DNA from 3 places in the Oceanobacillus phoenicis genome. Region 1 is predicted to be linked to each of the others. Evidence: riboswitches for the same ligand, from Rfam matches in the RefSeq annotation. Region 1 holds a riboswitch; each other region holds the start of a gene.

Region 1 (3,182 bases):
CTTTACGCACATCATTATCTTCTATATAAACAGGATGTTTGTTTTCTTCTACAACATTACCAATTATCGTTAATTGGGTGTTTGTTTCCTCAGCAGCTTTTTTTACTACATTCCAATCGTGCTTATCTACTGTTCCTAGAAGTTCAAAATCTTCACCACCAGATAATTTCCAATGGTATTGTTGCTCATTCGTAAATTGATAAAAAGAACGTGCAACTGGTATGTCATTTTCGCTTATAACAATAGATACATTAGAAGCTTCTGCAATTTCACTTGCCTCATTAGCAATGCCATCACTAACATCATTTAAAGATACTCTGTCCAGTTTTTCTAAAGCTAGTGCAAAAGCCACTCTCGGTTCGGGTTTTCGATGTCGACTTATATAAAAATCTTGATCAACATAATTATTTTCATTGGACAAGATATGAAACCCTGCTTGAGAGTCCCCTAACGTACCCGTAACAAAAACAATATCTCCTTCTTTTGCATGCCGACGATATCGAGCTTTGTTTGTATTCGTATATCCAATCACAGTAATAGAGATTGTTAATTGTTTACCAGAAACAGTGTCTCCACCAATAATATCCATGTGATACTTCGAAGCTAAATCATCCATACCTAAATATATCTGAGATAGCTCCTCTTCAGTCCAATTCTTTGGTATAACAATAGAAACTAAATAAAAACTAGGTAAAGCTCCCATTGCTGCTAAATCACTTATATTTGCTCCTAATGCACGATAACCGATATGAAATGGTTCCATAGTAGAACGAGAGAAATGTACGTCCTCTACAAAGGTATCTACTGCTGTAACAATATCCATCGAACTTCGAAAGACAGCAGCATCATCTCCAATTCCTTTTACAAGAGAAGACTGCTGATAAAATGTCGGCTTAATCGAATCTATAAAAGAAAACTCATCCATTTAAAATCACCATTCTTTGTATTCACTACCAACTATCATAGCAAAAACAAAAGAAAAAAGAAAAAAATTGGACGACTAAATTATGTCCACAAACTAAAAAAACACAGGTTTTAATTAAAACCATGTGCTCTACAATTTCTAATATAATTTTCATGGCGGTCCGGACGGGACTCGAACCCGCGACCTCCTGCGTGACAGGCAGGCATTCTAACCAACTGAACTACCGGACCAACTTTTTTTACTTATGTATGGTATCCAGTATTTCAATGGTGAATCTGGATCTTAGTAATAGTTATTTACTATAAATAATTTGGTTGCGGGGGCAGGATTTGAACCTGCGACCTTTGGGTTATGAGCCCAACGAGCTACCAGACTGCTCCACCCCGCGATATGCATTATGATATGGGAAAATATGGTCGTACACTTCTATGTGTTATACTAACATATTCTATCCAATCTAAGGATAAATTATCCTTGTCTGGCGGCGTCCTACTCTTGCAGGGGTATAACCCCAACTACCATCGGCGCTGAAAAGCTTAACTTCTGTGTTCGGCATGGGAACAGGTGTGACCTTCTCGCTATCGCTACCAGACAATCCTTAAAAACAAGGACAAGTAATATTATATCCATAGAACTATAAAAAAGCAATACCTTTTTAAAACTTTTTTTATTTCGTCGTTTGTTTTTATAAAAAAATGCTAGTAAACGTTGATATGACAATCTAATATCGCTAAACGAGTTGCTAATTTAAATTAGTCTCAGTTAGAAAATCTACATTTGTGCGTACATTTAAGTGTTATGTTTTTTTAAGTTTCATCATACCGATACCGCCAACTTCCATTACGATCAAACCAGGTCATTGTTATAATCCGAACATTTTAATAAAATAATAAAAACTTAAGTATCGATGAAAATTGACTCATATGAATAATTTTACTTTTAAGAAAAAATGAAATAAGATATAGGTAGAATAAATAAAAATCCACTAGGGGTGCCAATTGGCTGAGATAAGATTCATTTCTTAATCCCTTTGAACCTGAACTGGTTAATACCAGCGTAGGAAAGTGGAGTTGGCGACTATACCTATTCTGTAGCTGTATATATAACCACTCCATTTTGGGGTGGTTTTTTTGTTCTTTATTCTAAATTAATAGGAGAGGAGAATTTTTGGTGGATGCTATTGCTAAGATTAAAGAAAATAAACCGTTTATTTTTAATATTACCAATGAAGTTGCATCTAATTTTTCTGCTAATGGTTTAATCGCTATCGGAGCGTCACCTGCGATGTCTCATACTCCAAGAGAAGCTAAAAAGTATGGAGAAATGGCCGATGCAGTAGTGCTAAACCTGGGGACATTAACGGAAGACCGGGGAGAAGCAATGTTAAAAGCTGGAATGGAAGCAAACAAGAATGGGGTTCCAGTTATTCTTGACCCCATTGCAGTTGGAGGTACAGATTTTCGGACGGAGATCATTGATGACATACTTAAAAAGGTAAAGCTAGCTACAATACGTGCTAATGCTGGGGAAATAGCTGTGTTGGCGGGTAAGTTAGAAAAAACAAAGGGGCCAGATTCCATTATTCAAGAAAACGATCCAGAAATCGCAAAAACAGTCGCTAAAAAATATGATACGGTTGTCATCTCAACTGGGAAAGTTGACGTTGTGACAGATGGTAGGCGAACTGCGTTATGTAAAAACGGGCATGAAATGCTACAAAACATTACGGCTAGTGGCTGTTTACTTTCATCTTTTGTTGGACCTTTTATAAGTGTAGTTGATGACTTTTATCAAGCAGGTATATATGCTGTGACAAGTTATGGTATTGCAGCTGAATTAGCAATGGAAAAAGCATCTGGGCCTGGAACATTTATTCCGGCATTACTCGATGAATTATACTTTCTATCCGATGAAAAAGTAGGAAAATACAAACAAGTTCACGAACTATAAGGATTTGTAACAATATGGAAGGAGGAAAAGCAATTGGAAAATCTTCTCTTTATCGAGACAAGAACAGGCGTAGATGTACATGGACAGAACGTGAATATTGCATCAGAAAGAGCTGTGATGAATGCAATCCATACCAATTCTATGCCAGGAATGAAGAAAATTCTACCAGATGGTGACTTAGATAAGATGAAGGTACATGTAAAACTGGGCATCCCATTGGATCTGGAAAAATTGGATCACGACAAAATAAAACAATTAATTCCTTATGGTACAGTCACTGTTGAGATCTTACCTGGAGGCCTGGCAA
Region 2 (3,182 bases), 810 kb from region 1:
AGGCGTACTCAGTTGGACAGGCTGCAAATAAAGTAAATCATCCAGAACGTGAAAACAGAAAGTATGTATTTGATCAAATATCTAAAACGTGGAAAAAAGAAGCAGATTTAATCAGCCAAACATTAAATCATCTGGCAGGGTTTCGACTACAAACCTACAAGCATTACGGATGGGATAATGTTCTAAAAGAACCGTTAGAGAAAAATCGTATGAAACAAGAAACACTCGATGCAATGTGGGGAGCAATAGAAAGAAATAAACAGTATTTTGTAAAATACTTAGATAAGAAAGCTGAATTACTGGAGCTAGATAAATTAACTGTTTATGACATTGGTGCTCCGATTGGCAAAGCGGAGGAAAAGAAAAGTTATTCAGAAGGTGCTGCATTTATCGTTAATCATTTTGCGAAATTTAGTCCTAAAATGGCAGACTTTGCTCAAATGGCTTTTGAAAAAAATTGGATAGAAGCAGAAGATCGACCAGGAAAACGTCCTGGAGGTTTTTGTACAAGTTTTCCAAACAGTGAGCAAACAAGAATTTTTATGACTTATTCTGGAACGTCTTCTAATATCGCGACGTTGGCTCATGAACTCGGACATGCTTATCACCAACATGTAATGAACGATGTTAATGGATTAAATCAAAGATATGCTATGAATGTAGCGGAAACAGCATCTACCTTTGCAGAAATGATAGTTGCAGATGCATCTGTACAATCTGCAGCAACAAAAGAAGAAAAGAGATCCCAACTCGAATTGAAAATTCAGCGTAGTATTGCATTTTTTATGAATATACATTCCAGATTTTTGTTTGAGACACGTTTTTATGAAGAAAGAAAAAAAGGTATGGTATCGACAGAACGCTTAAATCAATTGATGGTAGAAGCACAGAAAGAAGCATACTGCGATAAGCTTGATGAATACGATCCAAATTTCTGGGCTTCAAAAATGCACTTTCATATAACTGGAGTACCTTTTTATAACTTCCCGTATACATTCGGATATTTATTTAGTCTGGGAATCTATAAACATGCCCAAGAACAAGGCGGGAATTTTGAAGATGATTATATAGCTTTACTAAGGGATACCGGAAGAATGTCTGTAGAGGAATTGGCACAAAAACATTTACATGTTGATTTGACGAAATCCGATTTTTGGGAAGAGGCAATTTCCTTATGTGTGGAAGATGTTGAGACATTTCTTCAATTATAAACTATTGTATAAATAACCAGATTAACGTACAATAAAATATAGCAAAAAAGTAAATAGAAAAAGCCTGCAAGGGGAGCCATATGGCTGAGAGTGGACATTGATTGTTCTGACCCTTTGAACCTGTTAGTTAGTACTAGCGTAGGGATTGTAGTCTTTTTGATGGATAGTAGTAATGTGTGAGCGGAGCAAAGACTGTATGACGCAGTCCCATCAAGAAGCTTCCCCTTGGCATTACTTTTTTGTTGTGTAAATAAACGATTTCTGACCGTAAAGGAGAGAGTAGATAATGACAACAAAAAAGACGTTATTTTTAGTTGAGGTTGCTGTATTTTCGGCGCTTGCACTATTACTAGATTTAATTCCATTGCAAATAAAACTATGGCCACAAGGTGGATCAATCGATTTTGCTATGATTCCAATATTTATTGTTGCATTCCGTTGGGGGCTAAAAGGTGGCTTATTATCAGGGTTTCTATGGGGTATGTTACAAATTGCTGTAGGTACTGCATTTGTATTGGTGCCATTGCAAGGATTCATTGATTACGCCATTGCATTTACTGTCATTGGTCTAGCGGGAGTTGTAGCAAAATCAGTACAAAAAAATGTACGAGAAAATAAGATCAAATCATACTTATTCTTAATTACTCTAGGAGTATTTATCGGCTCATTTGCACGATTTATTGCACATTATATTGCTGGGGTTGTATTCTTTGAATCTGCCGTAGAAGGTCAACCAGTATGGCTATATTCTCTCTTATATAACGGCTCGTATATGTTACCTTCTTTTATACTGAGTGCATTAGCAGTATTCTTTTTATTTCATAAGCAACCAAAAACATTACTTCATACAAAGTAGGCAATTTGCTCACACAAACAAAAGTCTGAGGACCAAGAGTTCTCAGACTTTTGTTATTAAGTGAAGAAGGTTACAGTAGCGAAAATTCTTCTGTTTGCATAGGTTATAGTACATTCAAGGAGAGGAAGAATGTAAGATGACATTAACCCTGGCGCACTTCATTTATGGGGTGTTTACACTCGTAATTATCATCACAATGATTTTCAGGAAAGGGATTGTACTGCCGACCTTGTTAGGAACTTTTATATTGTCATGGGTATTTAATGGCAGTATCGTTTCAGGATTTACAGCAATCTTTCATGCAAATCTAGTTGCCGCACAAGAATTATTTAGTATATTTTTGATTATTACGTTTATGCTTGCCTTATTACATTCCTTAAAAGACCTTGGAGCAGATGTACGAATGATACAGCCAATACAAAGAGTAATGGTAAATGGCCACGTATCATTTTTTGTATTAATAGGGGTAACCTATGTAATTTCACTATTCTTCTGGCCGACTCCAGCAGTGCCGTTAATTTGTGCATTATTGGTTCCTGCTGCAATTAGAGCGGGGTTACCGGCAATGGTAGCCGCAGTTGCTATTGCAATTGCCGGTCAAGGAATGGCATTATCATCTGATTATATCGTTCAAGTTGCTCCAAATCTATCGGCAACTGCTGCAAATTTAGATACAAGTATCGTTGCGGATCGTTCACTTATTCTCTCATTAGTTGCCGGCGGAGTTGCCATTGCAATTGCATATATACTTTATCGCAAGCATATTCGCTCGAAAAATGATCCGGAAAACGAAAGGGAGCTAAAACAACTGCAACAGTCGGAGCATTCTGTACACCAGCCTAAAACGAAACAGTTGCAAACATGGAGTAAACTATTTGCGATTATTGTACCAATTGCTCTGTTAGCTGTAGTCGTGTATATGATGTACGGTAAATTTATTGCCAATACAGAATTAGTAGGTGGTGATGGGGCTGCTTTTGTTGGTGGAGTTGCAGTAATATTGTTATTGCTTTCAACAATTGCGTTTGGAAAACAAAACGCACTAGATTATGTAGGAAGTCATATTACAAATGGTTTTGTATTTGCTTTTAAGGCTATGGGGCCAGTTATACCTA
Region 3 (3,182 bases), 3.8 Mb from region 1:
AAGTTCAAACGATTTGGATATTGCAGCAGTAACGAATTCCTTTGATTCCTGAACTGCTTTTACAACAGGGTATCCTTTAGCGAGATAACTAGTAATAGCAGCAGAATAGGTGCACCCCGTACCATGAGTGTTTCTTGTATTGATTCGTTTAGCTGAAAATGTATGAATCGCAGATCCGTCATATAGAAAGTCTACTGCTTCTCCTTCCATGTGGCCTCCTTTTATAAGTGCGGCATCCGCATTAAAATGATCGACGATATACTTTGCAGCTTCCTTCATATCTTCGGTTGTTTTAATCGAAAGACCAGTAATAAATTCTGCTTCTGGAATATTAGGAGTCACTAGTGTTGTTTGTGGGAGCAGACATTCTCGTAGAAATGAACGAGCTTCTTTATCAATGAGTGAGTCACCACTTGTTGCAACCATAACTGGGTCCATAACATAAGGAGCATCTATTTTCTCTATCTTTTTAGAGATTACCTCCATCATTTGTTTATTGGCAATCATGCCCGTTTTAAGAGCATGAATCGGCATATCGCTCATAATGACTTCAAGTTGATCTTTAATCATATTAATAGGCATATGATGGACAGAAGTTACACCAGTAGTATTTTGAGCAACTACGGAAGTAATCACTGACATGCCATACGTTTGTAGTTCTTGAAATGTTTTTAAATCTGCTTGTATTCCAGCTCCGCCACTAGGGTCAGTGCCAGCAATCGTTAATGTACATGATACATTATTCATTTTTTTATATCCTCCTTCAGTGTCGGCCACTTCTCAGTGGACATAGCCATTTCCCAAAATAAGTATTCTAATTGACAACTCTTTCGGAAAGCAATTTTCATATTCGCCTTTTCTTTTTCAGAAGCATGTAAAGCGTGTTGATCAAGCCGGGAACACATTTCCTCTATATCTTGTTTCGTATCTGCATAACATTGAATCCATATTTGAAACGAGTGATCATCTGTTGGTCAATACATATCTTTTAAATGTTTGCCAATCTCATAATATGTCCAAGGACATGGCAATAGAGCGCTAAGTGCTTCTCCAGTAGATCCTGTTTGTGCATGATACATCATGTGTTTTACATAATGGTCTCCTGTAGGTGGTAAAGGATGTCCTTGTAAATCTTCATAATTCTCATCTATATAATTACAGAAACAAAGATGTGCTTGAATTTCATCATGCAATGAGAACTGTATGAGTTCATTGAAATAGGCAATATCATCACGATCATCAGCATTGGCGATAGCCATGCCAATGGTTTTCATAAATCCATTTAAATAAGCGTAATCGGCTTGGATATAATTTCTAACTGCCTGTAATGGTAGTATTCCCTTTCCTATCCCATCTACAAACGGGTGCTGCTTAATTAACATAAATACATCATCATTTTCTTGTCTTAGCTCCTCAGTAAATTTCATTCTATTCCTCCTACGTATGGATTTGCATGAAGTTTGTTTTATGAACCCGAGATAGAATAAACCAACCTATACAAGCTCCAGAAACACTGCTAACAAAAAATGCCGGAAGAAAGGCGATTGCACCTACACTTGATCCCATAAGTAAATTCGCAAAGGGAACTGCGAGTAAAGAACCAATAATTCCTGTACCAAGAACTTCTCCGGTAACCGCTAAGCTACGATAGCGCCACTTTCGGTAGAGTATCCCAGCAAATAAAGCGCCAATCATTCCTCCTGGGAAAGCTAATAATGTTCCTAGACCTAAAAGATTCCGAAGTAAACCAATCATTAAAGCAACCCCAACAGCAGGTCCTGGACCAAGTAACACTGCTGCGATAACGTTTACTGCATGTTGTACTGGATATGCACGGGCGACACCAGCAGGGAACCATAATAACTGCGAACCAATTGTACCGATGGCAACAAGGACAGCCATCAATGTTAAGACGCGGGTGTTTCTCACTTTATCTCTCCTTTCCAAAACACAAAAAAACCAAGCCCAACTAAAGGACCTGGTTTTGGTATACTGAGAATGTAATCATCAAAATTATTGACTACTTCCCTACGCTGGTATTAACCAGATCAGGTCCATAAGAGTCGGAAAGTAGGTGCTTTCCTCTCAGCCCACACATCTTATTGGGCACCCCTAGTAGTTGCTTTTCGTATTTATTTACTTCATATTAACTGTAACAAAATAAATAAATTCTGTCATCTAGTGTAGATAAAATTAGTATTCAAAGGGGATTAGATAGATGCTTCAATTGAAAGAAATAGAATATCGACATGGAGACCACATATTGTTTTCGACGTTTAATCTAACGATTCAAAAAGGAGAAGTTGTTGCTATTCACTCCTCTTTAAATGTTAGACAGATGTTAATCAAAATGATCGTTGGAGATAAAAAAATCAATAACGGTAGTATCGAATTAAATGGAATTTCATTAAAAGATAAAGTGGAGTATTTTCAAGCGTTAGGACTTCAATTATTGAATAACGGCCTTTACGAACGGATGAATATAAAAGAATATTTTCGATTTATGGAAAAATTATATCAAACGAATGTCAATCATCAAGATTTGATTGAAAAATTACAGTTGTATGAGGTGAAGGATAAACGCATAAATAAATTAACAGAGTCTGAACAAAGACGAGTTCAGTATGGGAAAATAATTATACAAGATGCAAGTGCTATTCTATTTGAAGAGCCAGATTTAAATGTTGACCTTGAGACCAAACGAGTATTGGTTCATGTTTTAAAATACCTGCAAAAGAATAATAAAGGTGTATTAATATTGACTTCTAATATGGAAAGCGCAATTACATTAGCAGAGAGTGTATATCGACTTAATGAAGAGGGGTTACAAACGGTTGAAATAAAAACGGCAGAAAATGAAGAGAAACAAGAAATAGACGATGTTTCTGATGAAGGATTAGATAAACAAGATTTTTCTTTCCAGCTAAATAAAATACCATCTAAAGTAAATGACAAAATAGTACTTCTTGATCCTCCAGAGATTGACTACATTGAAAGCGAAGAAGGTCAAGCTGTAGTACATATGAAGGGGTCATCGTTCCGAACAGCATTTACACTTCGTCAATTAGAAGAGAAATTAGAACATCAGGGTTTCTTTCGATGTCATCGATCTTATATTGTAAATTTGCAAAAAGTACGAGAAGTGATCACGTGGACAAGAAATAGTTACAGTCTTGTGTTAC

The links. Region 1 has a riboswitch for thiamine pyrophosphate ahead of thiM (hydroxyethylthiazole kinase). Riboswitches for the same ligand answer to the same signal wherever they lie in the genome.
Region 2: another riboswitch for thiamine pyrophosphate. It lies ahead of thiT (energy-coupled thiamine transporter ThiT); the one in region 1 lies ahead of thiM (hydroxyethylthiazole kinase).
Region 3: another riboswitch for thiamine pyrophosphate. It lies ahead of thiW (energy coupling factor transporter S component ThiW); the one in region 1 lies ahead of thiM (hydroxyethylthiazole kinase).

The regions. Positions count from the first base shown of each region.
Region 1 covers NZ_JBDFME010000001.1:3,947,877-3,951,058, forward strand. Annotated here, with positions in the region: gene thiL (thiamine-phosphate kinase) at 1-925, opposite strand, end outside; tRNA gene ABC346_RS19745 (tRNA-Asp) at 1,079-1,155, opposite strand; tRNA gene ABC346_RS19750 (tRNA-Met) at 1,237-1,313, opposite strand; rRNA gene rrf (5S ribosomal RNA) at 1,402-1,517, opposite strand; TPP riboswitch at 1,903-2,005, shown strand; gene thiM (hydroxyethylthiazole kinase) at 2,096-2,875, shown strand; gene ABC346_RS19765 (Lin0512 family protein) at 2,909-3,182, shown strand, end outside.
Region 2 covers NZ_JBDFME010000001.1:3,133,156-3,136,337, reverse strand. Annotated here, with positions in the region: gene ABC346_RS15760 (M3 family oligoendopeptidase) at 1-1,211, shown strand, start outside; TPP riboswitch at 1,271-1,374, shown strand; gene thiT (energy-coupled thiamine transporter ThiT) at 1,498-2,067, shown strand; gene ABC346_RS15750 (hypothetical protein) at 2,204-3,182, shown strand, end outside.
Region 3 covers NZ_JBDFME010000001.1:171,830-175,011, reverse strand. Annotated here, with positions in the region: gene thiD (bifunctional hydroxymethylpyrimidine kinase/phosphomethylpyrimidine kinase) at 1-747, opposite strand, end outside; partial or broken gene tenA (thiaminase II) at 744-1,382, opposite strand; gene thiW (energy coupling factor transporter S component ThiW) at 1,438-1,929, opposite strand; TPP riboswitch at 2,009-2,124, opposite strand; gene ABC346_RS00930 (LytTR family transcriptional regulator DNA-binding domain-containing protein) at 2,219-3,182, shown strand, end outside.